2 regions of the Xylophilus sp. PBN-3R genome follow, and region 2 is predicted to be linked to the other one. Evidence: riboswitches for the same ligand, from Rfam matches in the RefSeq annotation. Region 2 holds a riboswitch; the other holds the start of a gene.
What was found. A riboswitch is a leader RNA that binds a small molecule or an ion and turns the genes downstream of it on or off. The one in region 2 is predicted to bind cobalamin.
Positions count from the first base shown of each region.

Region 1: linked by a shared signal. The riboswitch ahead of AC3ANW_RS09060 (hypothetical protein) and the one ahead of AC3ANW_RS06795 (TonB-dependent receptor domain-containing protein) in region 2 are both predicted to bind cobalamin.

Region 1 covers NZ_CM173225.1:1,902,946-1,917,660, forward strand. The annotation lists gene AC3ANW_RS09025 (ABC transporter substrate-binding protein) at 1-703, opposite strand, end outside; gene AC3ANW_RS09030 (amidohydrolase family protein) at 819-2,189, opposite strand; gene AC3ANW_RS09035 (GntR family transcriptional regulator) at 2,338-3,057, opposite strand; gene AC3ANW_RS09040 (maleate cis-trans isomerase family protein) at 3,192-3,926, shown strand; gene AC3ANW_RS09045 (methyl-accepting chemotaxis protein) at 4,042-5,646, opposite strand; gene AC3ANW_RS09050 (NAD(P)H-quinone oxidoreductase) at 5,753-6,733, opposite strand; gene AC3ANW_RS09055 (polysaccharide deacetylase family protein) at 6,730-7,650, opposite strand; cobalamin riboswitch at 7,705-7,943, shown strand; gene AC3ANW_RS09060 (hypothetical protein) at 8,023-8,529, shown strand; gene AC3ANW_RS09065 (DUF2149 domain-containing protein) at 8,526-8,885, shown strand; gene cobN (cobaltochelatase subunit CobN) at 8,882-13,015, shown strand; gene AC3ANW_RS09075 (hypothetical protein) at 13,059-13,367, shown strand; gene AC3ANW_RS09080 (acetyltransferase domain-containing protein) at 13,415-14,203, shown strand; gene AC3ANW_RS09085 (peptidylprolyl isomerase) at 14,261-14,715, opposite strand, start outside.
Region 2 covers NZ_CM173225.1:1,458,921-1,473,635, forward strand. The annotation lists gene AC3ANW_RS06760 (LysR family transcriptional regulator) at 1-408, shown strand, start outside; gene lgt (prolipoprotein diacylglyceryl transferase) at 442-1,287, shown strand; gene AC3ANW_RS06770 (HD-GYP domain-containing protein) at 1,451-2,746, shown strand; gene AC3ANW_RS06775 (putative bifunctional diguanylate cyclase/phosphodiesterase) at 2,743-5,169, shown strand; gene AC3ANW_RS06780 (acyltransferase family protein) at 5,290-6,417, shown strand; gene AC3ANW_RS06785 (cell division protein ZapA) at 6,685-6,999, opposite strand; gene AC3ANW_RS06790 (DUF904 domain-containing protein) at 6,996-7,232, opposite strand; cobalamin riboswitch at 7,312-7,559, shown strand; gene AC3ANW_RS06795 (TonB-dependent receptor domain-containing protein) at 7,656-9,491, shown strand; gene AC3ANW_RS06800 (cobyrinic acid a,c-diamide synthase CobB) at 9,476-10,828, shown strand; gene AC3ANW_RS06805 (bifunctional adenosylcobinamide kinase/adenosylcobinamide-phosphate guanylyltransferase) at 10,825-11,394, shown strand; gene AC3ANW_RS06810 (ABC transporter substrate-binding protein) at 11,391-12,263, shown strand; gene AC3ANW_RS06815 (FecCD family ABC transporter permease) at 12,263-13,261, shown strand; gene AC3ANW_RS06820 (ABC transporter ATP-binding protein) at 13,258-14,031, shown strand; gene cobO (cob(I)yrinic acid a,c-diamide adenosyltransferase) at 14,057-14,626, shown strand; gene cbiB (adenosylcobinamide-phosphate synthase CbiB) at 14,623-14,715, shown strand, end outside.

The sequences.
Region 1 (14,715 bases), 440 kb from region 2:
TGGACGCGATGACGTCCGGACGGGTCAGGATCAGGTTGGTCAGCTTGCCGGCGGCCTGGTCATAGGGGAAGGCGAAGAACTTGGCGGCCTTGACCTGGCGGATCTGGGTGGCGAAGGGATCGACCGAGCAGATGAGTTCGACCTCGCCGCGACGCAGCGCCTGCACATGGTCCGAAGGATTGGGGATGTTGATGAACTGCACGTCCTTGTTGACGTCGATGCCCTGCCTGGCGAATGCGCCGCGCATGTGGATGTCCTGCGCATTGCCGCGCGAGGCCGCGACGCGGAACGGTTTGCCTTCGGCCTTGTATTTGGCGATCAGCGCTTTCAACCCGGCCCAGTCGTTTTCGGCCAGCGGTACGTCGTTGCCGACCAGGATCTGCGAACCGCCATTGACCTGGCCGGAAATGGCGACCAGGTCGAAACCCTTGTCGAGCGCGGTGGCGTAGTGGAGGTAGGTGACCTGGCCCACGTCGATGCTCTTGGACAGCAGGGCGGTCAGCACATCGTTACCGGTGTTGAACCCGATGGCTTCGAGCTTGACGTTCTGCGCGTGCTCCGGTGTCAGGGCCAGCGGCGTGCAATGGGCGCACTTGGCATAACCGAGCTTGATGCTGTTGTCCTGCGCACGGCTGGCCAGCGGGATGACCGCAGCTGCGATGGCGGCTCCGGCGAATACGAGTTTCGCGATCACTTTGAACATGAGGACTCCTGGAAGGGCGGCGGGCGGCTGCTGCCGTATGGCAGTTTTGCGAGCAAGCGGCATGCCAAGGGTGTATCCAATGTTTTTTGGTTATGGATACAGGTTGCGGGTGGGGTCAGCTGGCGGACGAACGCCAGTAGTGCACGCCTTCAGCGCCCCAGAGTTCATGGCACGCCGCTTCGGCTTCGGCGCACACGGTGTCCATGTCGACCTTCGTCGGTTGGCCGTCCGCCACCAGCATCTCCCCTTCGACGAAGACAAAACGCACGTCGCGCCCCTGGCCGGTGTGCACCAGGTTGCCGAGCGGATTCACATGCGGGCGAAGGTGCGGCCGGTTAGCGTCGAACACCACCAGGTCGGCCGACTTGCCCAGAGCGAGGCTGCCGATTTCGTCGCCCATCCCCAGCGCGTTTGCGCCGGCCTGAGTGGCCATGTGGAAGACATGGCGCGGTTGCCAGGCGTCGTTTACGCCGCCTTCCTGCACCCGCGCGGTGGCCAACGCCCAGCGCATCAGTTCGACCATGTCGGCATGCTGTGTGTCGGTCGCCAGGCAGATGGCGACTCCCGCGCGGGCCAGCGCCGGCGTGGGCGCCAGGCGGCCGGAAGCTGCATTGCATTTGGGGATGTGCACCGCATGTGCGCCGGCCGCCGCCATGCGCTGCATGTCTTCGGGCGTGAGGTAGATGCAGTGGCCGCCCATCAGGCGATGGTTCAGCAGGCCGGTTTCTTCCAGCACCTCGGTAGAAGTGCGGCCGGTGCGTTCCTTCACCCGTTCCACCTCGACCCGGCTCTGGCCCAGGTGAGTGCTGACGACCATGCCGAATTGCGCCGAAGCGGCTGCGATCTCGCGCAGGAAGTCGTTGGAACAGGTGTCGACCGCATGGGCGGCCAGGTTGACCGTCACCCGCGGATGCGATGCCCAGCGCTCACGCAGGGCCAGCCCGGCGTCCAGCGTGCGGCGGCCGATGGCCGGGTCGTAATGCCATTCGCCCTGGGCCACGCGGGCGAAGTCGACATCGTGGATGCGCCAGCTTGGGCACAGCCGCAGGCCCAGTTCGACCATGGCCTCGGTCGCCACATCGGCATGCACGAAGTTGTCGCCGACCAGGGTCGAGCCGAACATCAGCGCCTCCAGCGCACCCAGTCTTGCCAATGCCTGCGCCTGCTGCGGATTCAGCTGCGTGCCCTTGGGAATGCCCGGTGTGTAGGAGGGCGCGAAACCCAGGTCGGCGGCCACGCCGCGCACCATCGACAGCATGCTGTGGGTGTGCGGATTGACGAAACCCGGGGTGATGAAATGGCCGGGCAGGCGCAGGGTGCGCTCCGCGGTGTGGTTGGCTGGCGGCTGGTCGGACAGCCAGGCGATGCGGCCATCGCGTACGCCGAGTGCGCAGTCGCGGATCTCGGGGCGGGCCGGATCGGCGGTCAGCGCGATCGCGTCCAGGATCATCAGGTCGAAGTGGGGCGGCGGGTTTTGGGTGTCCATGCCTCCCGGTGGCTGCAAATCGTGTGCCAGTCATGTATACGATTTCATGACATATTGAATACGAGTTCGAGCCGGAGCATGCACGGCATCGAGGTGTCGCCGCACCGAGTTGGACCAACTGCGCACCAAGTGGTGCGCGACCGGCGCGTCAGCCCAGCAGCACTTCCGCCAGATCGACTTCAACCTCGGACTCCCGGTCCAGCCGCAGGGCGGTTTCGATATGCATCAGGTGGTCGTGCATCAATGAACAGGCCAGCGTTTCATCACCCGCTTCGATGGCGTCGATCAGCACCAGATGTTCGTCGTTCGGGCAGGCGGATGACAGCGGTGTGTCGAAGGTCAGGATCGCCAGGCAGGTGAGGGGGGTCAGCTCGCGCATCATCCGCGCCAGGATGCTGCTGCCGGACAGTTCGGCCAGCAGGACGTGGAATTCGCCTGACAGCCGCACCGCGGCCCGCCGGTCGCCCTCGTGGTGCGCGGCATGTTCGCGTTTGGCCAGGGCGCGCAACTGGCCGACCGCGCCGTCGGCCCGGCCTGCGGCGATGCGGGCGATCAGCCGCGACACCATCGACGGCTCCAGGGTGCGGCGCACCGCCAGCACATCGCGCGCTTCTTCGACAGTCGGAGTGGCAACGAAGGCGCCGCGGTTGGGAATGAGTGTCACCAGCTGCTCGACCGCCAGCCGCTGCAGCACGCCCCGCACCTGGGTCCGGCTGACGGAGAACAGTTCTGCCACCTTTTCTTCCGGCAGCTTGGTGCCGGGCAGCAGGCGGTGTTCGACGATGGCGTTGTAGATGCGTTCGTGAATGTCCGCCTTGGAAAGCGGCGCGGCACGGACGGCGGAGCGGGTCTTGGGATCGGATGACATGGCGGTTGATTAGCAATTCCGGGGCCGGCAATACTCGGCTGGAGTCGCGGATTGGATACAAAAGGCCGGAGGATGGCATGGATCTCGCATCGAGCATTGCACTTTCACCTGCTGGCCGCCGTCCGGCCCATTCCATGAACCGCCACCTGCTCGGCATGCTCACGCCGTCTTCGAACACCCGCCTGGAGCCCGTCACTTCCGCGATGCTGGCCGACGTGCCCGACACCAGCGCCCATTTCGGGCGTTTCCGCGTGACGGAGATCGCCCTGTCGACATCGGCCCTGGCGCAGTTCGATCCATCCGGCATTCTTTCCGCCGCCGAGTTGCTGGCCGACGCCCGTTGCCAGGTCATCGGCTGGAGCGGCACCTCGTCTTCATGGCTGGGGTTCGATGCCGACGAACGGCTGTGCGCTGCCATCACCGAGCGGACGGGTGCCATGGCTTGTACCTCGGTGCTGGCGCTCAACGAGGCCTTGCGGATGACCGGTGCCACGCGGCTCGGGCTGGTGACGCCTTACCGTGCCGACGTGCAGGCCGCCATCGTCGCCAACTACGCGGCTGCGGGCATCAGCTGCACCGAGCGGCACCTGGGGCTGCAGGACAATTTTTCGTTCTCGGAAGTGACTGACCAGCAGATCCGCGACATGGTGGCCGATGTGATGGACCAGCCCGAGGCGAGCCGGCCGCAGGCGGTGACCATCCTCTGCACCAATGTGCGGGGGGCGCCGCTGGTGCCGGAGCTTGAGGCTTTGTACGGCGTGCCGGTGTATGACAGCATCGCCACGGTGGTATGGAAGGCGCTGCGGCTGGCGGGGGTGGATACCGGGTGTCTTGCGCCTTGGGGGTCGATTTTTTCTTTGGGTGAGTGATTTTTTTTTGGGTTATCTGCGCTTCGCTCTGTTTTTTTCTTCTGCTACCTCTACGGAGTCGTAAAAGAAGAAAACAGAGCGAAGCGAAACCATTCGCCGTATTAAAAAACCAGGCTCAATTCAAAGCCAGATAATCACCCGAGCCAGAGGAGAAAGCCGACCCACCCCCCGGCAACCGGAACGTCCCCACCAGGGCAGACAACTGCTGCGCCTGCGCCTTCAACCCCTCGGCAGCCGCCGAAGACTCCTCCACCAACGCAGCGTTCTGCTGAGTCATCTGATCCAGGTTGGTCACCGCCTCGCTGACCTGACCGAGCCCCGTGCTCTGCTCGCTGGTCGCCACCGTGATCTCGCTGATGATCGAGGTGACCCGCGCCACGGAGGCGACGATCTCGCCCATCGTCACTCCCGCGGCCTGTGCCAGCTGGGTTCCTTCGCCGACCTGCCGCACGCTGTCCGAGATCAAGCCGCCGATCTCCTTGGCAGCCGTGGCCGACCGCTGCGCCAGGGTCCGGACCTCGGCGGCGACGACCGCGAACCCGCGGCCCTGCTCGCCGGCCCGCGCAGCTTCGACAGCGGCGTTCAAGGCCAGGATGTTGGTCTGGAAAGCGATGCTGTCGATCACCCCGGTGATCTCCGAAATCCGGCGCGACGACACCGCGATGCCCTCCATCGTCGACACCACCTTGGCCACTGCAGCCTGGCCGCTCTGGGCCACGCCACCGGCCGATTCGGCCAAGCCGTTGGCCTGGCGCGATGCATCGGCGGTCTGGCGCACGGTGGCCAGCAACTCTTCCATGCTGGCCGCCACTTCCTCGAGGTTGGACGCGGTCTGCTCGGTGCGTGAAGCCAGGTCGTTGTTGCCGGCGGCGATTTCCGAACTGGCACCGGCCACGCTGGTGGCCGAATTGCGCAGGTCGCCCACCAGCGCTACCAGGCGCGATTGCATGCCGCCCAGGTCGGCCAGCAGTGCCTGCACTTCGTCGCGGCTGCCGGGTCGTGCCGGCGGCAGGCTGGAGGTGAGGTCGCCCTGGGCGATCTGGCCGGCCATGCCGGAAGCCAGCGACAGCGGCCCGACGATGGACCGGGTCAGCAGCCAGCCGCACAAAACGCTCAGCAGCAGGCCCAGCACCGAACCGGCGACCAGCAACATGACACCGGTGTCGGCGCTGTGGATGGCGTCGGCGCGGTCTTCGGCCACACGCTGGCGCTGGTATTCGGCCAGGTCCTCGACCGACTTGGCATAGGCGTCCGCAGCGGGGCGCAGGGTGCCTCCCACGGCGTCGGCCGGCAGTGTCTCGCCCGCCTTGCGGCGCTTGACCAGACCGTCGCGCGCGCTTCGGAAGGCATTGCCCTTTTCGTCGATGACGGCGAACAGGCGCTTGGAGCCCTCGTCCTCGGCCAGCACTTCGAGGCGCTTGCGGACGACTTCCGAGCGGGCCGACGTGGCCTTGCGGTCGGCGTCGATGCGGCTGACGTAGGCCGGGTTGTCGCCCAGTTCCAGCAGGGTTTCGGCCCGGCTGGCGCTGATCACCACGATGGCCTGAAGCTCGCGCGCCAGCAGGGCGCGTTCGGATGAATTGCCGCCCAGGTCGTCGGCCAGGCCGCGCAACTCGACCAGCCGCCAGACACCGACGGCCGAGGCCAGGGCCATGACCAGGCACACCAGTCCGAAAGCCAGCACCAGACGGGGCGCGAGCCGTGCACGAGAGAGAGACATCTAGTTCACCGCGATTCAATAAAGGAAATCTGCTTCTGGCACCGTCCGGAAAGGAACGGGGCCTACGTGGGGGTTATCGGCAATCGACCGCCGATCTTGAAGCGGCTCAGGGTTCGAGCACGATCTTGCCGACGTTCAGCCCGGCTTCCATGCGGCGGTGTGCGTCCGCGGCCTGGGCCAGCGGGTAGCGGCTGTCCAGCACGGGCTTCAGGCGACCATCGGCGAAATGGCCGATCCAGGCGTCGGCAAATCGGCGAGTCATGGCCTGCTTGGTTTCGGCAGTGCGGGATTTCATCACGGTCCCCATGATCTGCAGATGACGGAACAACACCCGGTCCATCGGCAGGCTGCCGGCCGCCGTGCCGCCCATCAGGCCGACCTGCACCAGCCGGCCGCCTTCGGCCAGCGCACGGACGTTGCGCTCCAGGTAAGGCGCGCCGATGAAGTCGATCACCACGTCCACGCCCCGTTCGCCGGCCTCGGCCTTCACCACTTCGGCGAAATCCTGGGTCTTGTGGTCGATCAGGATGTCCGCCCCCAGCGCGCGGACTTCGGCATGTTTGCCGGCGCTGGCGGTGACGAAGACCTGTGCGCCGACGGCGTGCGCCAGTTGCACCGCCGCAGAACCGACACCGCCGGCCGCGGCGTGGATCAGCACCTTCTCGCCGGCCTGCAGGCGGCCCAGGTGCAGCAGGGCTTCATGGGCGGTGACGAAGACTTCCGGGATGGCGCCGGCCATCACGATGTCCATGCCTGCGGGCACGGCCATCGCCATGCGGTGGTCGATGCGTGCCAGTTCGGCATACGAGCCGCCGCCGACGATGCCCATGACACGGTCGCCGATGGCGAAACCGGTGACCTCGGCGCCCATGGCGACCACCTCGCCGGCGATCTCCAGGCCCATCAGGGTGGAATCGCCGAAGTCGGCGCGGCCGTAGGCACCGCGGCGCTGGTTCAGGTCGGCGCGGTTGACGCCGGCCGCGCGGTTGCGAACCAGGAGGTCGTGCGGGCGCACCACCGGGTCGGGTGCGTCTTCGAGTTTCAGGACATCGGCTTCACCGAAATTTTCAAGTGTGATGGCTTTCATGTGGCGATGTTCGCATGGGCGCAGATGGCGCCGGGCGTCGTCAGCCAGATGTCCCCGCGGTCGCGCGCTGCCGCAAAACGCTGCAGCACGGCACGCAGGTGGCGCAGGCGATAGGGCTGGCCGACGATGTACGGATGCAGAGCCAGGCCCATCACAAGCGGCTGTTTTTCGGCCTGCTGCAGCATCTCGTCGAAGTTGTCGACCACCATGCGGCAGAAGGCTTCGGAGTCCATCTGACGGCCGATGATCATCGGGATGTCGTTCAGCTCCTGCGGGTAGGGCACCGACCAGAAGTTGTTGGCGCCGCGGGTGCGGATGCGGTGGGGCTGGTCGTCGTGGCACCAGTTGAGGCTGTAGCGGTAGCCGGTTTCGGCCAGCAGGTCGGGGGTCAGCGGGCTTTCCGATATCCAGGGCGACAGCCATCCGGCCGGGGCAACGCCGCTTTCTTTCAGGATGCGTTCGCGGCAGTCGTGCAGCAGGCGGCGTTCATCGGCCTGGCCCAGGCGGCCCTGGCGTTCGGCGTTGGTGTGGCCGTGGCCGATGAGTTCGTCGCCACGTGCGACGCAGGCCGCCACCAGTTCCGGGCAGTGGTCGTACAGCGCGGTGTTCACGATGGCGCCGGTCGGCAGGTCAAGGCTGTCGAAGAGTTCGAGGCAGCGCCAGGCGCCGACCCGGTTGCCGTATTCGCGCCAGGCGTAGTTCAGCACGTCGGGTTCGGGTGATATCGGGCCGATGTTGGCGCCAAGTCCCTCACCGAAGGCGAAGTGCTCGAGGTTGAAACCCAGGTAAACCGCGAGGCCGGCGCCGTTGGGCCAGCGGTAGCCGGTGCGCCGGTGGATGGGCTGGTAGTCGAAGCGGTCGTGGTGCGGCAGCGCGCCGACATAGCTGGCCTGTGGCTGGTTTTGTCCCTGGGGCAAGGCGGTCTCCGTATCGGTTGGGTGTGATGGAGCGCGAGCAATGGGCGTGCCATGCATAGAATCCCGCATGTTGGTGCTCGCGGGCCAGATCTGGCGCGCAGTTCAACGGGAAGCAGGCCGGGCGATCTTTATGACCTCCTGGACCTGCGCTGCCCCCGCAACGGTCGGCAGGAGGAACCGTCTTTTTGACGGACGGTTCGGCGCCCCTCTTCAGCCACTGGACGAACGTCCGGGAAGGCGACGGGTGTTTGCTTCTGCCCAGCCCGGATACCGGCCAACCTGTCGCCCGGCTTCGGCCCGGCTTTTTTGTCCAGACCCGGCGGGGATGCCGGCGAGGACTCGCCCACGCATGGGCATTCAGAGAAAAATTTCATGCTCGAAGAAGGTTTTGCACAGGTTGCGCAGTCGCTGCTCGTGCCGGTTCTGGTGCTGGTCGGACTGGCCGCGTTGTATTCGGTCTGGCTCGCCGGTGCCACGTTGGTCGAGGCTCTGCAGCGCTGGCGCCAGCCGCATTACCGCGCGCTGGTGGTCACGCCCGACACCTCGATGGACGACCTGGAGATGGCGATCCTGCGGCGGATCGAACCGGTGCGCCTGCTGAGCCGGCTGGCCCCGATGCTGGGCCTGATCGCGACGATGGTGCCGCTGGGCCCTGCGCTGCAGAGCGTGGCGGGCGGACAGGGGCAGCAGGCCCTTGCGGTGTTCAGCGGTGCGTTTGCCGGCGTGGTGCTGGCGCTGGCCGCGGCATCGATCGGGCTGGTGGTCTATTCGGTGCGTCGGCGCTGGTTGCTGGCCGAACTGATGGTGGTGCGCAGGCAGCGTGAAAAGGCGGCCGTGATGCTGGCAGGAGCGGCAGCAACCACCGGAGCCGTGGCATGAGCCGCGGCAGCCTGCAGATACTGCATGAGGAAGACGACGACCCGATGCTGTCGGCCGTCAACCTCGTCGACGTATTCCTGGTGCTGGTGGTGGCGCTGCTGACCGCGGTGGCCGCACAGAAGCAGAGCCAGATACCCGAAGGCGCGACGGTGGTCCGCAACGCCGGCAAACCCGACATGGAAATCGTCGTGCGCGAGAAAGGCAAGGACGTTCACTTCAAGGGCGCGGGCAGCGCCAGCGCGGGGCAGGGCACCCGGGCCGGCGTGGCCTACACACTCGAAGACGGCACCATGGTCTATGTGCCGGAAGCCGAGGCCGCCAAGGCCGGTGCCGCGCCTGCCCAGTTCGCCAAATGACGGGCGCGCCCTTTATCCGCCGGCTGCTGCTGGCGGCCTGGCTGTGCCTGTCCGCGGCCGGCGCGCAGGCGGCCGGCAAACTGCTCTGGCTGACCGCCGACGTGACCACCGCCAGCCGCACCGAACTGGTCGAACGGCTGGGTGCGCAGGCCGGGTTCGCGGTGGAGCATCTGGAATATCCGATCACCGGCCCGGCCCGCCTGGCCGAGGGCAAGGCCGCCACCTTGCGCGCCGCCTGCGGCAGTGCTGCCTTGGTATGGATCGATGCGCGCCATCCGTCCATCGAGGCGCGTCTGCGGGGCTTGCTGCAACAGGCTCCCGGCTGTGAATTGCCCGCGCCGCGCACCGTCTGGATCACCCAGGAAGGCCCCGCCGTTTCCGGCGATGCGGCCCTTCGCCTGGCCGGCTACCTGCGGGCAGGCGGCGAACGCAACCTGGCGCCCGCCATGGCCCTGGCACGCGCCGTGGCCGACGGCGAACCAGCGCCGAACCTGCCGCCGCCGGTGCCCTGGCCGACCCAGGGCCTTTACCTGCCCGACATGACGCAGACCTTCGGCGATGCCCGCGCGCTAGCCGACTGGCAATCGAATCAGCCGGACGTCCGGGCGCTGCCGGCCGTCGCCGTGCTGGTGCACCGTTATCACTTCGTCGACGGCAGCACCGAATGGCTGGACGACTGGCTGCGGTCCTTCCGCAAGCAGGGTCTGCTGGCCTATGCGGTGTTCTCGCAATCGACCAGCGCGGCCGAACTTCAAGAGCTGCTGCAAATGGGCGACGGCCGTGCCCATGCGCGGGTGTTGGTGCTGCACCAGTTGCTGCCGCGCGGCGCGGAACTGCAGCCCCTGCTGGAACGCTGGGGCACGCCGTTGCTGGCGACCCAGCCGTTCCGCAACGGCGACGAAGCCGCCTGGGCCGCCGACGCCACCGGCCTGAGCAGCGGCGACGTGCCCTTCTACCTGGCTCAGCCCGAAGGGGCCGGCGCCATCGACCCGGTGCTGATGGCGGCCCGGGGCGCCGGCGGCAAGGGCACCGCGCTGATCGATCGCCAGGCCGATGCGGTGGTCGCCAAGGCGCGCCGCCTGATCGCGCTGCAGATCCGGCCGGAGTCCGCCAAACAGCTGGTGGCGATGGTCTACAACTATCCGGCGGGCGGCACCAATTTCGGAGCCTCGTTCCTGAATGTGCCGCGCAGCCTGGAGCGGGTTTCCGCCGGCCTGGCAGAGGCCGGCTACGACACGCGCGGTGTGCCCGAGGCCGACTGGATCTCGGGCCTGCAGCCGCTGCTGAAGGCTTATTACCCCGGCACCGACCTGAAGTCGCTGCTGCAACTCGACCAGGCCGCCGCGCTGCCGCTTGCTGACTACCGGCGCTGGTTCGCCACCCTGCCCGCGGCTGTGCGGCAACGTGTCGTCGGCCAATGGGGCGAAGCGGAAAAAAGCCCCTATGTCGTCGATTGGCAGGGGCAGAAGGTGTTTGTCATCCCACGCATGAAGGTCGGCAAACTTTCGGTATTGCCGCAGCCGCCGCGCGAAGAGACTCTGAGGTCCGGCCAGAATCCCTTCATGCACCGCAGCAAGACCCCGCTGTCGCACCATTACCTGGCGGTCTATCTGTGGACGGGGCAGTCCGACGCACTCATCCACTTCGGCACCCACGGCACCCAGGAATGGGCGCCTGGCAAGGCGCGCGGCCTGGACGTGGACGACGACGCGCTGTTGCCGCTGACGGCCGCAGCCGGCAACGTGCCGGTGGTCTATCCCTATATCGTCGACAACCTGGGCGAGGCGCTGACCGCCAAACGCCGGGGCCGCGCGCTGCTGGTCAGCCACAAGACGCCGGTGTTCTCGCCGGCCGGCTTCAACGGGCGCATGGCGCACATGCACGAGCTGATGCACGAATGGGAAACCGTCGACGCCGGACCCACCCGGGCAGCGCTGGAAAAAGAACTCATCAAGCAGTTCACCGAACACCAGCTGCACCGGGACCTGGGCTGGACACCGGAACGCATCGCAGGACATTTCGAGGGTTTCCTGGAAATCCTGCATCCCTACCTTGACCAGCTGGCGCAAAGCTCGCAACCCAAGGGCCTGGCAGTCTTCGGTGTGGTGCCGGACGCCACGCTGCGCCGCCAGACCGTCATGCAGGCGCTGCGCAAGCCGCTGATCGAGGCGCTGGGCGAGGACATCGACGAGGCCTTCCTGATCGATTACGCCGCCATGCCCGCTGCCCGCCCGGCGCGCTGGCTCGACCTGGCCCTGCGCGACCCGCAGGCCGCCAGCGTGCTCGACCTGCGCAAGGAACCCCGCAGGGACCTGCCGGGTACCGCCTTCGTGCCCAACCATGCAGCCCTCAAGCCGATCGACACGCCGGCCCTGCTGGCGTTGGCCGAGCGGGCGCAGCAACTCGACAAGCTGCTGGCGACCGAAGGAGAACTGCCGGGCCTGCTGGCGGCGCTGGACGGGCGCTTCGTCTCCGCGGCCTACGGCGGCGACCCCATCCGCAACCCCGACAGCCTGCCGACCGGCCGCAACCTGACCGGCCTGGACCCGGCCCGCCTGCCCACGCAACAAGCTTACGCGGTGGCTCAAAGCCTTTTCGACGAATGGCTGAAGGGCTGGCAGCGCGACCACAGCGGTCGAATGCCCGAGCGGCTGGCCCTGTCGCTGTGGGCCGGCGAAACCCTGCGACAGCAGGGCGTGCTGGAGGCGCAAGCGATGGTGGCTCTGGGAGTGCGTCCGGTCTGGGACGCCTCGGGCCGGCCGCAAGCGGTGGTGCTGGTTCCATCTTCCGATCTGAAACGCGCACGGGTCGATGTGCTGTTGAGCGTCACCGGCTCCTACCGCGACCAGTTTCCGGCCTTGATGGGACTGTTGGACAGGGCGGTGGCGCTGGCCGGGGCGGCTCCGGCCGATGGCGGTGGCGCGAACGCCATCGCCCGCAACACCCGCCAGGTCGAGACCGAACTGCTGCAGCGCGGTGTACCGAAAGAGCAGGCCGCCTTGCTGGCCCGCGCCCGCGCCTTCGGCAACACCGCCGGCGACTACGGCACCGGCATCGCCGAAGCGGTGCAGGACGACGGCCTGCAGCGTGACGACACACGGCTGGGCGACATGTTCCTGCAGCGCATGAGCCAGCCTTACATCGACGGCCGGCCGGTGGAAGGACTGGCCGATGGCGCGGCCGCCCAGGCGCTGGGTTCGCACCTGCGGCATACCGACGCCGCGGTGATGTCGCGCAGTTCGAACCTCTACGGCATGGTGAGTTCGGACGACCCGTTCCAGTACCTCGGTGGCCTGTCGGCGGCAGCCCGCAGCGCCGGCCGCAAGGAAGGGCTGGACCTGTACGTCAGCGAGGTGCAGGACAGCGGCGAGGTGCGCACCGAATCGGCACAACGCACCATCGCGCTCGAGATGCAGTCGCGTTACCTGCACCCAGGCTGGATCGAGGCGCAGAAACAGGAAGGTTATTCGGGCACCCTGCAGGTGCTGAAGGCGGTGCAGTTCGCCTGGGGCTGGCAGGCGGTTGCCAAGGACACCATCAGGTCCGACCACTGGCAGAGCTTCTATGAAGTGCTGGTCCAGGACAAACACAGGATGGGCATTCCGGCGTGGATGCTCAGCCATCCTCAAGCCTTTGCGCAGACGCTGGAACGGTTGGTGCAGGCGCAGAAACAGGGTTACTGGGCAGCGGATGCCGACGCACAGGCGCAGGTCGCAAGGCTGTACCGCGAACTGACCCGTGATACGCCGCTGGCCAACGAACTGGCGTCGGTGCGGCATTGGGTCGATGCGAACGACCCATTTGCTGCCCAGTCGCCGCAGATGGCGGCGGGCATGGCACGGGCGCAGGCCGACGCGGCGTTCCTGCCGCCGCCGCCGGTCGCCGAGCCAACGCCTCAGCCCGCGACGCCCGCGACGGCTGCAGCACGGCCACCGCAGGCATTGCGCCTGGAGCGCCAGCCGGACGCGTCGCCGCCGACGCCGGTCGCGCTGCAGCGGCTGCTGCAGATGTTCGCCTGGAGCCTGATCCTGCTGACCGGCATCGCCGGTGGTGTGCGACAACTTCGAACCGGTCGTAACAACTCAAATTTTGTCAAGAGGGAAGATGTTTCCATGTTTCCCGGTGCCTAATGTTTCCGGGAAATCGCCCATCCACAAACTCGGAAAAAAGACCATGAAGAAGACCGCAATCCTGATAGCCGCTGTCACCCTGTTCGCATCGCAGGCCTTCGCCCAGACACCGCCCGGCCCGACCGACGGCAGCAACAAGTCGCCCGCGCTTCCGATGGGGAGCGCAGCCAAACCGGTCGGCGAAGGCAGCGGCAGCATGGCTCCGATGAAGGCGGACCGGCCGAGCAAGGAGTCCCGTGCGGCCACCAAGGCTGCCAACAAGGAAGCCCGCATGGCTAAACGTGCCCAGATGAAGGACGCCAACAAGGGGGGCGAAATCCCTTCGCCGTCGGTCAACCCGAAGAGCTACTGAGCCGTCGAGACCCGGTAAGGGACACGAGGGGAAACTAAACTGCAGGCATGTCCGCCGACCGCCTGTCACCGAGTTCCTTCCGCCTTTCCGGCATCCGAAACCGCGCAGCGCGCCTCGACGCCCTGCGCGGTTTTGCCGTTGTGTGGATGAGCGTCTTCCACTTCTGTTTCGACCTCACCTTTTTCGGATTCAGCCGCCAGCAGATGCTGAGCGACCCGCTGTGGACCAGCCAGCGCATCGTCATCGTCAGCCTGTTCCTGTTCTGCGCCGGCATCGGCCAGGCGCTGGCGCTGCAGGCAGGGCAGGGCTGGCCACGTTTCTGGAGGCGCTGGGCGCAGGTGGCGGCCTGCGCACTGTTGGTGACCGTCGGTTCCTACTTCATATTTCCCGAAAGTTTCATCGGCTTCGGTGTGCTGCACGGGCTGGCCGTCATGCTGATCGTCGCCCGGCTGACGGCCGGATCGGGCGTCTGGCTGTGGCCTCTCGGCGCGGTCGCCTTGGTTCTGCCGACACTGGCCGGAACGCTGTTGCCCGGCAGTGGTCTGGAAGCCGCCTTCAACGGCGTTCCGCTGCGGGTGCTGGGGCTGGTGACGGTCAAGCCGGTCACCGAGGACTATGTGCCCATCTTCCCGTGGCTCGGGGTATTGTGGTGGGGGGTAGCGGCTGGCGGCTGGCTGTGCCGACACCGCGCCGGCTGGCTTGATGGCAGGCTTCCAGGCGGCTGGCTCGGCACTGCGCTGGCCTGGCTGGGCCGGCACAGCCTGCCCTGGTACATGCTGCATCAGCCGGTGCTGATGGGTCTGGTCGCCGCGGCGGCGTGGGTGACACGGCGATGAACAGAAACGCGGCCGAGGCCGCGTTTCTGTGGGTGGATGAAAAAACGCCGGGGCGTGTTATTCGACCTTGGCCTTGGCGCGCAGGTCTTCCTGGTACTTGGCCAGCTTCTGCTGTTGCAACTGCTGCACGATCTGCGGCTTGACCTGGTCGAAAGGCGGCAGCTTGGAATCGCGGGTGTCGTCCAGGCGGATGACGTGGTAGCCGAACTGGCTCTTCACCGGGGTTTCGGTGGTCTGACCCTTTTTCAGGGCGACCAGTGCGGCGCTGAATTCAGGCACGTAGCTGTTCGGATTGGCCCAGTCGAGTTCGCCGCCGTTGGCGCCCGAGCCGGTGTCCTTGGACTGCTTCTTGGCGATGTCGTCGAACTTGGCGCCCTTTTTCAGGCGGGCGATGATGTCCTTCGCGTCGGCTTCCTTGTCGACCAGGATGTGGTGGGCCTTGTATTCCTTGGCACCGTTGGCAGCGGCGAACTTGTCGTATTCGGCCTTGGCTTCGGTGTCGCTGATGGGGT
Region 2 (14,715 bases):
CTGGTGCTGGCCTTGCCGGCCGACCACGCCCTGGCCAACGAAGAGCATCCGCACTGGGATGCGGTGCTGCAGCAGCCGCTGGTGGTGTTTCCGCGGCGCATCCTGCCGTCTGTGCACGACGCGGTTTTCGCCCTCTATCACGAAGCCGGACGGTTGCCGCCAGTGGTGCAGGAAGCCATCCAGATGCAGACCATCGTCAACCTGGTGTCCGCCGGCATCGGCGTGGCCTGGGTGCCCGAAAGCGTCACCCGCTTCCGGCGCGAGGGTGTGGTCTACCGGGTGCCGCGCAAGACCGGTGGAAAGGCATTGCCACGTTGCGAGACCAGCCTGGTGTGGCCGGCCGACGGCGCCAATCCGGCCTTGTCGGCGTTCGTCGATTTCGTACGTCAGCGGGTACCGGTGCGCTGAATCGCCATCGGCCGCCGGGCACAATACCGCCCCATGCTGATGTACCCCACGATCGACCCGGTAGCGCTGAGCATCGGCCCGCTAGCCATCCACTGGTATGGCCTGACCTACCTTGCCGCCTTCGGGCTTTTTCTATTTTTGGGGAACCGCCGTTTGCGGCACGAACCCTACGCATCGTCATCGTTCGACTTCATGTCACCAGGGAGAACCGCCTGGACCCGCAAAGACGTCGAAGACGTGCTGTTTCTGGGCGTATTGGGCGTGGTGCTGGGCGGACGGCTCGGTTACTGCCTTTTCTACAAGCCCGGGTTCTATCTGACACACCCGCTGGACATCTTCTACGTCTGGCAGGGCGGCATGAGTTTCCACGGCGGATTGTTGGGTGTCATCGCCGCGATGGTCTGGTTTGCACGTTCGCGCCATCGCTCTTGGGTGGAAGTGGCCGATTTCGTCGCACCCTGCGTGCCCACCGGGCTCGCGGCTGGGCGTGTCGGCAATTTCATCAACGGCGAACTGTGGGGCCGCTTCTGCGACCCCTCGCTGCCGTGGGGCATGGTTTTTCCGCAGAGCGGCTCGATGGCTCCGCGCCATCCGTCGCAGGTGTATCAGTTTCTGCTCGAAGGCCTTCTGCTGTTCGTGGTGTTATGGCTTTATGCACGCAAGCCGCGCCGGCTGGGTGAAGTGTCGGGCGCGTTCCTGCTGGGTTACGGCATCCTGCGTTTCACGGCCGAGTTTTTCCGTGAACCCGACAGCTTCCTGGGCCTGCTGCCGCTGGGCATGAGCATGGGGCAATGGTTGTGCCTGCCAATGGTGGCGGGCGGTGTGGCTTTTATGGTGTGGGCGCGCCGTCGGCAGCCGCTGCCTGCTCGCACGGCTTAGTAAAAACCCGTTGTGCGACACGCATGAAAACGTTTCCACTTCATCCAATTTCAGAGAATTCGCACGGAAGTTGCGATGTCCGTTGCTTCTTCGCCTGTGACTGACTGTTTCGTGATGGGTTTTGTGTAACATGCCTCCACCGGCACAAAGCCAAAAGCAGGTCATGGAAGAGGCTCCATCCAAAGTCATCGACGTTCGAATGCTGCGCAAGGGCATGTTCATCCAACTCGACCTGGGCTGGATGGATCATCCGTTCCCCTTGAGCAGCTTCAAGGTTACGACCGACGAACAGATGCAGACCATCCTGGCGCTGGGGCTGCAGAACATCCGCTGGTTTCCCGCCAAGAGCGATATCGAGCTTGAAACGGCTCCCGGCAGCGATGCTGAAGATGGCTCCGAAGGCGTCGAGGCGCAGGAAACCGAAACGCCCGCGGTGGAGGTGCTGGACCCCGCGGCCCGCCGGATCCGCGACAACGAACAGCACGCCCGCAGCCTGGTGTATTGCGAGCGGCGTTTCACGGAGTCGGCACGTCGCCTGCGCAAGGTGACCGACAACGTGCTGCAGAACCCGATCCTGGCCCGCGACGAAGCGGCCGACATGGTCAAAGGCTGCGTCGACGACCTGATGGTCGACGGCGAATCCATCATCAGCCTGCTGTCAGAAAGCGTGGGTGAACGTAGCGCCCAGCATCCGGTCAACGTGATGGTGCTGTGCCTGCTGCTGGGCCGGGCGCTCAACCTGCCGCGCGAGGCGCTCGATTCGCTCGGCATCGCGGCCCTGCTGCACGATGTCGGCAAGCTCGAACTGCCACTGCGCTACCGCATGGTCGACGAGAGTTTCTCGACCTCCGAATACCGGATCTACCAGGACCATGTGGCCCGCGGCGTGGCGCTGGCCAAACGCATGGGCCTGTCGCCAGAGGCCATCGCCGCCATTTCCCAGCACCACGAGATGCTGGACGGCAGCGGTTTCCCGTCGAAGCTGCAGGGTCCGCAGATCCATACCTGCGGCAAGATCCTCGCGCTGGTCAACCGCTACGACAACTTCTGCAACCCGCCGCGCACCGCATTGGCCCTGACACCGCACGAGGCCCTGTCGGTCATCTTCGCGCAGATGAAACCGCGCTTCGACGCGACGGTGCTCGGTGCCTTCATCCGCATGATGGGTGTGTATCCGCCGGGTTCGGTCGTGCAACTGGGCAATGACCGTTATGCGATGGTGGTGTCGGTCAACTCAAGCCGGCCCTTGCGACCGCGGGTGATGGTGCACGACCCGGCGGTGCCGCGTGCCGAAGCCGGCGTGCTCGATCTCGAAACAGCGCCCGAACTGGGCATTCGTCGCAGCCTGAAGCCGGCGCAACTGCCGCGCGCCTCGCTCGAATATCTTTCTCCACGGAGTCGCATCTGCTACTTCTTCGAACGAGCGGTGGAACCGAGCGCGGTCGGGGCGCCACTGTGAATTTCGCTGCTTCGGCAGCGTGGATCGACGGACTACTCGAAGCCGTCTGGATCGTCGAAGGAGCGGAGCTGAATGTTCGCGTGTCCAATGCCGCTGCACAGCAGTTGATGGCACGTTCGGCCGAGTCCATGGCGGGCCTGCCGATCACCGATCTGTTCACCGATCCCGAGGATGCGGCTTTCTGGATGTTCGCCGCCGACGACCCCTCGGCCCAGTTGCAGTCGCGCACCCGGCTGCTGCGGCCCGACGGCAGCGTGCTGCATGTCGAGCGCCGCATCAGCCGGATGCAGGCGCTCGACGGCAGCGGTCCCGGCGACTGGCTGGTCGGCGTGGTGGACTGCAGCCGGCAGCAGCGCAACGAGGACGAACTGGAACGCCTGCTGGCCGAATCGCGTGCCACGCTCGAGTCGACCGCCGACGGCATGCTGGTCTGCGGGCTGGACGGAACCATCCGCGCCTTCAACCGTCGTTTTGCGCAGATCTGGGAGATTCCGAAGGAAATCCTGGTGCGCCGCGACGACGCCGCGGTGCACGCGCTGGTGGGCGAACAACTGATCGATTCCGACGGCTACCGCAGCCGGCTGACCGAGGTCTTCGCGCACATCGACCAGAACGCCAGCGATGTGATGCTGCTGCGCAGCGGCCGCGTGGTGCAGCGGCAGTCGTTGCCGCAGTTCAGCCGGGGCCGGGTCATCGGCCGGGTTTTTTCGTACCAGGACATCACCGAACGCATTTCGGCGGAACAGGGCCTGCGGCTGGCCGCGCGGGTGTTCGAATGCTGCCCGGACGCGGTCTTCGTTGCCGACCCGCAGCACCGCATCGTCACCGCCAATCCGGCCTGCTGCCGGCTCGCCCGCCAGACGCCGGACCGACTGAACGGCAGCATCGCCAACGACCTGTTCGAGGACCAGGACGCGGGCCGGCTCTTCACCGACATCCGCAGCGCCTGGGAAAACAGCGGCATGTGGGAAGGCGAGGTCTGGCATCGCCGCGGCGACGGCAGCATCTGCCCGGTGCGGCTTTCGTGGGTGGTGCTGCGCGACGTCCACGGCAACATCAGCCAGACCATCGGTTTCTTCCGCGACCTGTCCGGCCAGCGCGAAGCGCAGCGGCGTATCGAGGAACTGGCCTTCAGCGATGCCCTGACCGGCCTGCCGAACCGGCTGCTGCTGGCCCGCCGGGTGGACCGACAGCTGGCGCCGGGAAAACGCGAGAAGACACCGTTCGCCGTGCTTTTCCTCGACCTGGACCGGTTCAAGAACATCAACGATTCGATGGGCCACCAGTTCGGCGACCGGGTGCTGGTGAAGGTGGCCGAACGGGTGAAGGCCTGCCTGCGACCGTCGGACACGCTGTGCCGCATGGGCGGAGACGAGTTCGTGGTGCATCTGCACGATGCCGACGCTCCGTCCGCCGAGATGGTCGCCCAGCGCATGCTGCATTCGCTGGCGTTGCCGTTTTTGCTGGAAGACATGCGTTTCTCGGTCGGCGCCAGCATCGGCATTTCGCTGTATCCGCAGGACGGCAATTCGCTGGACGACCTGGTGCGCCATGCCGACACGGCGATGTTCCGGGTGAAGGAGCGCGGGCGCGGCAATTACCGTTTCTACGAACCCGAGATGAACGTCGACCTGCGGGCCCGCATGTCGCTCGAACACGCCATGCGCGAAGCCCTGTCGCGCCGGCATTTCGTGTTGCATTACCAGCCACAGCTGAGCGTGCGCACCGGCCAGATGGTGGGTGTGGAGGCTCTGATCCGATGGCACGACGAAGAGCGCGGCAACGTGCCGCCTTCGGCTTTCATTCCGCTGGCCGAAGAATCCGGGTTCATCGTGCAGATCGGTGCCTGGGTGCTCGAAGAGGCAGTGCGCCAGGCGGCTGACTGGCAACGCCGCGGCCGGCCGGTGGCGGTTTCGGTCAATGTCTCGCCGCTGCAGTTCCGCCAGGCCGACTTCGTCGACCGGGTGGAATCGGCGATTCGTATTGCCGGCGTTTCGCCGGAACTCATCGAGCTCGAACTCACCGAGTCCATCCTGGTGCAGGACGCCGACGAAGCCCTTCAGCGCCTGCACGAGCTGGTACGGGTGGGCGTGCGGCTGGCCATCGACGATTTCGGCACCGGATATTCCAGCCTGGCTTACCTGAAAAAATTCCCGATACACCGGGTGAAGATCGATCAGTCCTTCGTGCGCGGCCTTCCAGGCGACGCCAGCGATCACGCCATCGTCACCGCCATGCTGGCGATGGCCCGCGCCCTGCGTTTCGATACGGTGGCAGAGGGTGTCGAAACCGAAGCACAACGGCAATGCCTGCTGGCGCTGGGCTGCGTGAATTTCCAGGGTTTCCTGTGTTCACCGGGCGTGCCTGCCTCGGCGATCGATGTGCTTCTGGATTCGGATCCCGATTTCCGTTCGGTTGCCTGAAACCGGCAGGTCCGCGTCTGCGGGTACTTGATTTCTTAGGCCGTAGGGGCCGGTGCGACGTCGGCTGGACTGGGGGCTGCGTGCCTACATTGACACGTATCGAAACAAGATACGTGGGCCATGGCACAAGAGCATTGGATTCGGGCAGGGCTGCGGTCGCAGACGATCACGCAGCGTTACCGGGCGGTGGGCGGTTTTACCCATGGGTTCGATTATCTCCGGCTGGTATTGGCGGTCGCCGTGATCTGGCACCATGCGGTATTGACATCCGTTACAGACTTGGCGACAGCCGATATATGGGGCGGCTGGCACCGGGTGGTGTTGGCGCCGATCCTGCTGATGTTCTTTGCCTTGAGCGGTTTCCTGGTGGCCGGCAGCCTCAAGAAAAAACCGACGTTGACCGCCTTCGTGACCTTGCGCGCCATTCGCCTGTTGCCTGCCTTGACGGTGGAGGTATTGCTTTCCGCACTGGTGATCGGCCCCTTGATGACAGCATTACCGTGGTCGGATTATTTCTTCCGACCGGAGTTCTGGAAATACTTCCTGAACATTTTCGGCTATGTGCATTTTTATCTGCCAGGTGTCTTCCTGGACAATCCGTTTCCGAAAATGGTGAATCTGTCGCTGTGGACGGTGCCGGTCGAACTGGAGTGTTACCTGCTGCTGGTCGTCCTGTGGCTCAGCGGGATCCTGCGGCGGCGCGGCTGGGTGGTCGCCGTGCTGCTTGCCCTGGCTGTTTTCGGTACTGCTTATGCTGCCACCCATTTTGAGATGAGGTGGGCAAAATCCGCGCCCTTGCCGCGATCGCTGATCGCGGCCTTCGTTGGCGGGATTTGCCTCAGCCTTTTCGGTGACCGGATAAAACTCGATATACGGTGGGCCCTGCTGGCGACAATCGGCCTGATATGTGCGAACCTGCAATATCAGACCGCCTATCTGTCCGCCGTCTTTGCGGCATATCTGGTGGTGTATCTTGGCATGATGCATCCGCCCAAAAAAGGTTTTTTGTTGCGCGGCGATTATTCGTATGGGCTTTATCTTTTTGCCTTTCCCATACAGCAGGCCTATACGCAGCTTTTTCCGCATTATCGCTATTGGTATCTGAATGCCGTGTTCACCCTGGCGGCCGGCCTGGTCTATGCCGGATTTTCCTGGTGGGTCATTGAAAAACCGGTGCTGTCGCGCAAAAAAGAAATTGTCGGCTGGGTGGAAGGCAGGATTGCCTTCTGGAAACAGAAAAGCCGCTGAACTCCAGCGGCTTTTTCAGGGGGAAATCGAGGTGTCTGCGGTTAGCTACCGAGCCGGCATCCTGAACCGGGGTTCAGGTGGGCCAGGGCAGCCATGCATTGGGTTCATCTGACGCGAGACGATCACGCCTGCATGGAAATTTACCTAGCCCGTGCTCGTGGAGCATTGGTACAAGGAATATAAAGCCCGGCATGCGCCGCAGACACGCATCCATTGTATGCCCGACATGCGTCTTGCGGTAAACCCTGAAGCGGCTTGCTGTGACTGTTACAGCAGGCGACCGTCTTCGGCGAGAGCGTCGTCCAGGCGGTGCAGCAGGTGCTGCCAGCGGGCAGCTTCGTTGTCGTCATCGCCGGGTACGGTGACCGCCAGCGGGACGGGCGGGCGCTCCGCGGCGTCGAACGCCAGGTTGAGCGCGGCCAGCACCGCGATGCGGTCGCGTGCGCGGATCTTGCCGGCATCGCGGATGCGCGTCATGGCGGCGTTCACCCGTTCAGCGGCATCGCGCAGGCGGGTTTCGCCGCCCTCGGGACAACCCAGTAGATAACCCTGGCCGAGAATCTGTACTTCGATCTGGTTCATGTCGCACCTTCGGTTTCGCCGTCTTCCTCGAGCGCCAGGGGCAGGCGTTCCAGGACGGCATCGACACGTACCCGGGCAGCGTGCAGCCGCACCTTCAAGGCATCGCGTTCGCGGGTGAGGTTTGCGACCTGGTCGGCGAGCAGGGCGTTGGTGCGGCGCAGTTCGGCATGGCGCAGCAACAGGCGCTCGACGCGTTCGGCAACCTGCTCGAAGGGGACGGGTGTTGGAGCCATGTGCCGGCGATTGTAGGGTTTTGCAACTGCGCCTGGCCTGCATTGCCAGCATTCATCGGCAACCGGCCCACAACACCCGCTTACAATCGCCGGTGTTGGTGCTCGCGTGGCCCGTTCTGGGTGACGCAGTTCAACGGGAAGCAGGAGGGCCGTCCGCCGACGGGCATGCCCGACCTGCGCTGCCCCCGCAACGGTCGGCGGAAGAGCCTGCATCCAGAGCAGCCTCGTGTTTTCCTCATACAGCCACTGGGCGCTTTTCGGCGCCTGGGAAGGCGGGGAAAACGGGTTCCGCCCAGCCCGGATACCGGCCAACGACGTGGCCCTCGTGTGTTCGCCCATCGCTGGATGACGAACATGCCGGGCCGTTCAGGTCCAAGCCGGCGGGGAAGCCGGCACGGACCGACATACCCGTTATCGCTCCACATGAATACTCGTTTCTCCGCCCTGGCACTGGCCGCGCGCGCCGTCGTCTGCCTGTCGCCGCTGGTCGTGTCCTCGTTTGCCTTCGCCCAGGCCGCGCCGGCATCGCTGACCACCACCGTGGTCACCGCCAACCGTACCGAACAGCCGATTTCCGACCTGCTGGCGGATGTCTCCATCGTCGACCGAGAGACCATCGAACGCAGCGGCGCCACCGGCGTGGCCGATGTCCTGGCCCGCCTGCCCGGCGTCGAAATGACCCGCACCGGCGGCCCCGGCAACGCCACCAGCGTGTTCCTGCGTGGTGCCGAATCGCGCTTCACCGCCGTGTACATCGACGGCGTGCGCATCGATTCGCAGTCCACCGGCGGCGCGAGCTGGGAGCAGATTCCCCTGTCGCAGATCGACCGGATCGAAGTGCTGCGCGGACCGGCGGCTGCCGTGTATGGATCGGACGCCATCGGCGGCGTGATCCAGCTGTTCACCCGCAAGGGCGAAGCCGGTTTCCACCCCTATGTCGGCGTGGGCGTGGGCAATCAGGGCACTCGCAAACTCGAAGCCGGCGTCAGCGGCGCGACTGGCGTGGACAACGTGTTCGACTACTCGGTAGGCATCGCCCGCGAGATCAGCGACGGTTTCAACGTGCGCCCCATCGCCACCCAGAACCCCGACAAGGACGGTTATCGCAGCACCTCGGCCAACGCACGCCTGGGCCTGCGCATCGATGCCCGCCAGCGCATCGACGCCACGCTGCTGGCCAGCGACATGAATGCGCAATACGACGCATCGCTGCGCGCCAACGACCTCAGCCGCAATTCGCTGCGCACCGGCGGCCTGACCCACACCGGCCAGTGGACCGATTTCTGGAAGACCACTCTCCAGGCCACCGCCTCGACCAGCCGTTACGAAACCACGCCGTCGGTCTACCTGACCCGCACCGAACTGCACAATTACCTGTTCCAGAACGAATTCCGTTTCGGCGAACACCGGGTGACCGCCGCGCTGGAGCGTCGCGAGGACAAGCTGCAAAACACCCCGATCGACCGCGACCGTGCGCAGAACGCGTTGTCGCTGGGTTATGCGATCAAACACGATGCCCACGCACTGCAACTGCACGTGCGCCACGACGAGGACAGCGAGTTCGGCGGCAAGAACACTGGCAGTGCCGCCTACGGCTACACCATCAACGCCAACTGGCGTGCCACCGCTTCGTTGGGCACCGCCTTCCGCGCGCCCACTCTGTATCAGCGCTTTTCCGAATACGGCCTGGGCAGCCTGTCGCCCGAAACTTCGCGCAACGTGGAAGCCGCGCTGCACTGGACGCAGGGCAGCAGCAACGCCAGCGTGACCGTGTACCGCAACAAGGTCGAGAACCTGATCAGCTTCGGCGCGGCCGGCGGTTGCGCTTCCAGCTTCGGTTGCTACCGCAATACCGCCCAGGCCCAGTACGAAGGCGTGACCTTTGCCGGCGCGCAGCGTCTCGGCGCATTCGCACTGCGCGGCTCGCTCGACCTGCAGGACCCGAAGGACGAAATCACCGGCAAACAGCTGGCCCGCCGCGCCAGGCAGCACGGCGTTCTGGGTGTCGATACCCGCGTCGCCGACTTCAACCTGGGCGCCGAAATGCAGGCGTCGGCCCATCGCTGGGACAATGCGGCCAACACCACACGCCTGGGCGGCTACACGCTGTTCAACCTGTATGCCAGCACCCGTATCGCCCGCGACTACACGCTCATCGCGCGTGTCGACAACCTCGCCGACAAGTCCTACCAGTTCGCCAACACCTATGCGACCGCGGGCCGGGTGGTCTACGTCGGCGTGAAATGGGCACCGCTGTAAATACCGCGATCACCTCCGCAGAACCCGCCCGTTGTGCGGCTCTGCTGGTCGCCGCTCCGGCGTCCGGCCAGGGCAAGACCACCGTGGCGGCCGCGTTCGCGCGGCTGCACGTGCGGGCCGGCCGCAAGGTGCGGGCCTTCAAGGTCGGGCCCGACTTCCTCGACCCGTTCTGGCTGGAGGTCGCCACCGGCGCGCCGGTGCATGCACTGGACCTCTGGATGGTGGGCGAGGGCGGCTGCGCTGCCCAGCTGCATGCCGCCGCGGCCGAGTGCGACCTGCTGGTGATCGAAGGCGCCATGGGCCTGTTCGACGGAACCCCCAGCGCGGCCGACCTGTCGCAGCGTTTCGGTGTGCCTGTGCTGGCTGTCATCGACGCCGGCGCCATGGCCGGCACCTTCGGCGCGCTGGCTTTCGGCCTGCGCCACTATCGCGCCGACCTTCCGTGGGCCGGTGTGTTGGCCAATCGGGTCGCCAGCCTGCGCCACGGCCACATGCTGCGAGAAGGTCTGCGCGAAGACGCCGACTGGCTGGGATCGCTGCCCAAGGGCGCCGAATGGGCCTTGCCCGAGCGTCATCTGGGCCTGGTCGCCGACCTGCCGAAGGAGCAGGCGCTGGCCCGCATCGACGCCGCTGCCGACGCCCTGGCGGCGACTCCTCTGGCCGGCATTCCGCTGGAGCGCTGGGCCACCGGCTTCCCTGCGCCGGAAAGCCTGGCCGACATCCCGCCGCTGCTGGCCGGCCGTTGTGTCGCCGTGGCGCGCGATGCGTCGTTCGCCTTCGTCTACCGCGCCAACCTGGACGTGCTGCATGCCCTCGGCGCGCGGGTCGAATTCTTCTCACCGCTGGCAGGCGATGCCTTACCCGACTGCGATGCCGTCTGGTTGCCCGGCGGCTATCCGGAGCTGTATCCGCAGCAACTGGCCGCCGCCACCGCCAGCCGCGACGGCCTGGCGGCGCACATCGACGCCGGCAAGCCGGTTTGGGCCGAATGCGGCGGAATGATGGCGCTGATGGACGAAATCTGCGACATGGACGGCAACAGCCATCCCGGCTGGGGGCTGCTGCCCGGCAGCACCCGCATGCAGCGCCGCCTGGCAGCCCTCGGCCCGCAGCAGCTGCAATTGCCGGCCGGCACGTTGCGCGGCCATACCTTTCACTATTCGACCGCCGCATCGCCGTTGCCGGTGGTCGCCCGCACCGCGCGGCCCGACACCGAGCCCCAGCCCGATGCGGGCGAGGCGGTGTATGCGCACGAAGGTATTCGGGCAAGCTATTTCCACGCATGGTTCGCCTCGTCGCCGGCCGCCATCGCATCGTTGCTGGGCGGCGGCACATGAGCACCGCGACCGCACCGACCGTGGCGCGCAGCGAGCTGGTGCTGGGTGGGCAACGCAGCGGCAAGTCGCGTCGTGCCGAGCATCTGGCGGCTGCCTGGCTGGCCGCCGACGCCGCGCATCACGCGCTGTTCATCGTCACCGCGCAGCCGGGCGACAGCGAGATGCAGTCGCGCATCGAACGCCACCGCGCCGACCGTGCCGAACGCCTGCCGCGCGCCGGCACGTTAGAGGCGCCGCTGGCGCTGGCCGGGGCTGTCACCGGGCATTCGGACGCATCCACCTTGCTCGTCATCGACTGCCTGACCCTGTGGCTGGCCAACCGGTACCCCATCGACGGAACGGCGCTGGAGGCGGCGACCGAAATCCTGGCCATGGCCATTGAAAACGCCGCCGGTCCGGTGGTACTCGTCTCCAATGAAATCGGCCTGGGTGTCGTGCCCCTGGGCAGCGAAGTCCGGGCCTATGTCGATGCGCTGGGCAGGCTCAACCAGCGCATCGCATCGGCCTGCGCGCGGGTCACGCTGGTCGCGGCCGGCCTGCCGTTGACCTTGAAGGACATTGAATGAAGAGGTTGTTCACGACGGTCGCGCTGACTCTTGCAGCATTGGCCGCCCATGGCGCAGACGTGCCTGTCGGCATCACCGACGGCCGCAACCGCGTCATCACGCTGGCCAGGGTGCCGCAGCGCATCGTCACGCTGTTGCCTTCGCTGACCGAAAGCGTATGCGCGCTGGACCAATGCCAGCGCCTGGTCGGCGTCGACCGTTATTCCAATGCGCCCGCCTACGTGCGCGGCCTGCCGCAGGTCGGCGGCGGGCTGGATCCGAACATCGAATCCATCGTCGCCCTGAAACCCGACGTGGTGCTGCTGGCCGTGTCGTCGCGTGCCAGTGCGCGGCTGGAAGCGCTGGGAATTCCGGTGGTCGCGCTGGAGCCCAAGACCCATGCCGACGTGCGACGGGTGCTGGGCCAGATCGGCACGCTGCTGGGCCTGCCGGCTGCCGCGTCCGACAGGTTGTGGCGCGAGATCGACGCCGGCGTGCAGGCGGCAGCGCAGTCGCTGCCGGCCAGGGCGCTGGGTGCGCGGGTGTATTTCGAAGTCAGCCGCGGCCCGTATGCGGCGGGTGAATCGTCCTTCATCGGCGAGACGCTGACCCGCCTGGGCGCGCGCAACGTGGTGCCGGCATCGCTGGGTCCGTTTCCCCGGCTGAACCCCGAATTCGTGGTGCGCGCCGATCCGGACGTGATCATGGTGGGCAACCGCAGCATGCAGTCGATGGCGGCCTATCCGGGCTGGCAGAGCATGCGGGCGATGAAGACCGACAAGGTCTGCGTGTTCGGCCCCGAGGTGTCGGACGTCGTGGTGCGCCCCGGTCCGCGCATGGCCGAGGCCGCGCGTGCCATGGCATCGTGCCTTTCCGAAAAAATTCGATGATGAGGGGCCGTGTCTGTTTGCTCGGCCTGGCATTGGCGGTCGCCGCGATGCTGCTGCTGGCGCTGGGTTCGGCCATCGGCAGCACCGGGCTCGACAGCCTGGTCGAGATGCGGCGCGATGCGGTGTCCTGGCAGATCGTCTGGGACATCCGGCTGCCGCGCACCGCGGGCGCATGGGTGTGCGGCGCGCTGCTGGGGCTGGCGGGAGCGGTGGCGCAAGGCCTGTTCCGAAACCCGCTGGCCGAACCGTATCTGCTGGGCAGTGCCTCCGGCGCATCCCTCGGCACCGCACTGGCTCTGCTGATGGCCGGCCAGTCGCCGTCCAACGCCATGGCCGCCAACTGGCTGGTGCGGCTGGGCGTGACCGGTGCGGCGTTCGTCGGCGCGGTCATCGCGGTGCTGCTCACGCTGACCCTGGCACGCGGGGCGCAGCATACGCTGCGCCTGCTGCTGGGCGGGGTCATCGTCGGTGTCGTGTTGGGAGCGGCTAAGGACCTGGTCACGCTCGCCGCACCGCGCATCCTCGAGGCCATGCAGGGTTTCACGCTGGGCAGCACGGCCTTCCTCGGCTGGCAGGCGGTGGTGTTGATGGGCGGCATATTGCTGGCCTGCCTGGTGGTGACGGCATTGCTGGCACCGGTGCTGGACGGTCTGGCGCTGGGTGAATCCACTGCCGCCAGCCTGGGCCTGGCGCTGCCTGCGTTGCGCGCGGCGCTGGTCGCGGTGCTGGCGCTGTGCACCGCCACGGCGGTGGCGCACACCGGCCTGATCGCTTTTGTCGGCCTGGCGGCACCGCACCTGGTGCGCCCGCTGGTGCGCAGCACGCATGCCGCGCTGCTGCTGCTGTCCGCCGGCATGGGCGGGCTGCTGCTGATGGCTTCCGACCTGCTGGCGCGTGGCCTGTTTGCGCCGCAGGAATTGCCTGTCGGGGTGCTGACCGCCTTGCTCGGCGGTGGTTACCTGCTGTGGTTGATGCACCGTCGCGGGGGACGCCGATGACCGCACTGCTGGCCCAACAGCTGTCCGCCCGCCTCGGCAACAGCGAAGTGCTGCACCGCATCGACCTGGCCCTGCCCGCCGGCCGCTGGACCAGCGTCGTCGGCCCCAATGGCGCCGGCAAGTCGACTTTGCTGAAAGTGCTGGCCGGCCTGTTGCCGCACAGCACCGGACAGGTCGAACTGCTGGGCCGCAGGCTCGCCGCCTGGCCGAGCCGCGAACGTGCCCGCGCCATGGCCTGGCTGGGGCAGGGCGAAGGGGCCGACGGCGGCGCCGACGACCTGACCGCCTGGGATGTCGCGATGCTGGGCCGACTGCCGCACCGGCCCTGGCTGGCGCCGCCCGCGGCGGCCGACATCGAAGCCGTCATCCGCGCGCTGCGACAGACCCATGCATGGGAATGGCGCGATCGCCCGCTGGGCGAATTGTCCGGCGGCGAACGCCAGCGGGTGCTGCTGGCCCGCGCCCTGGCGGTTCAGGCGCAGGTGCTGCTGATGGACGAACCCCTGGCCAACCTCGACCCGCCGCACCAGAGCGACTGGCTGGCCACCGTGCGCGGATTGACCGCCGCCGGAACCACCGTGGTCAGCGTGCTGCACGAAATCGGTTTCGCCCTCCATGCCGACCATGTGGTGGTGCTGCGCCAGGGCAGTGTGCTGCATGCCGGCGCACCGCACGACGCGGCCACCCACGAAGCCCTGCAGGCGGTGTTCGACCACCGCATCGCCATCCGGCCGCTGGACGACGGCTGGGCCGTCGTTCCCAGGGATTGACCCCGCATTTTTTCGAGACACCGTCATGCAGATAGAAACCCCGCCGAGCGAAAAACCCTACGAGAAACCCGAGGGCGAACGCCGTGGCCTGCTCATCGTCAATACCGGCGACGGCAAGGGCAAGAGCACCGCAGCCTTCGGCCTGGCGCTGCGGGCGCACGGCCGCGGCAAGGCGGTGAAGATCTACCAGTTCATGAAGGTGCCCAGCGCGCGTTTCGGCGAACACCGCATGTTCGAGCAGATCGGCATTCCCATCGAAGGCCTGGGTGACGGTTTCAGCTGGAAGAGCCAGGACCTGGAACACAGCGCCCGGCTGGCGCGCGACGGCTGGCAGAAGGCGCGCGCCGCCATCCTGTCGGGCGAGTTCTTTTTGGTGGTGCTGGACGAGATTACCTACCCGCTGATCTACGGCTGGCTGCCGCTGCAGGACGTGCTCGACACCCTGCGCGCCCGGCCGAAGGAAGTCCATGTGTGCCTGACCGGCCGCCGCTGCCCGCCCGAAATCATCGAGCTTGCCGACACCGTCACCGAGATGGCCATGGTCAAGCATGCCTTCAAGGCCGGCATTCCCGCCCAGCGGGGGATCGAGGATTGAACGGTCTGTCGGTCTCGTCGGCTGGCGGCGCGGTGCTGCTGGCGCTGCTGGTCGACCGGCTGTTCGGCGAGCCACGCCGCTGGCATCCG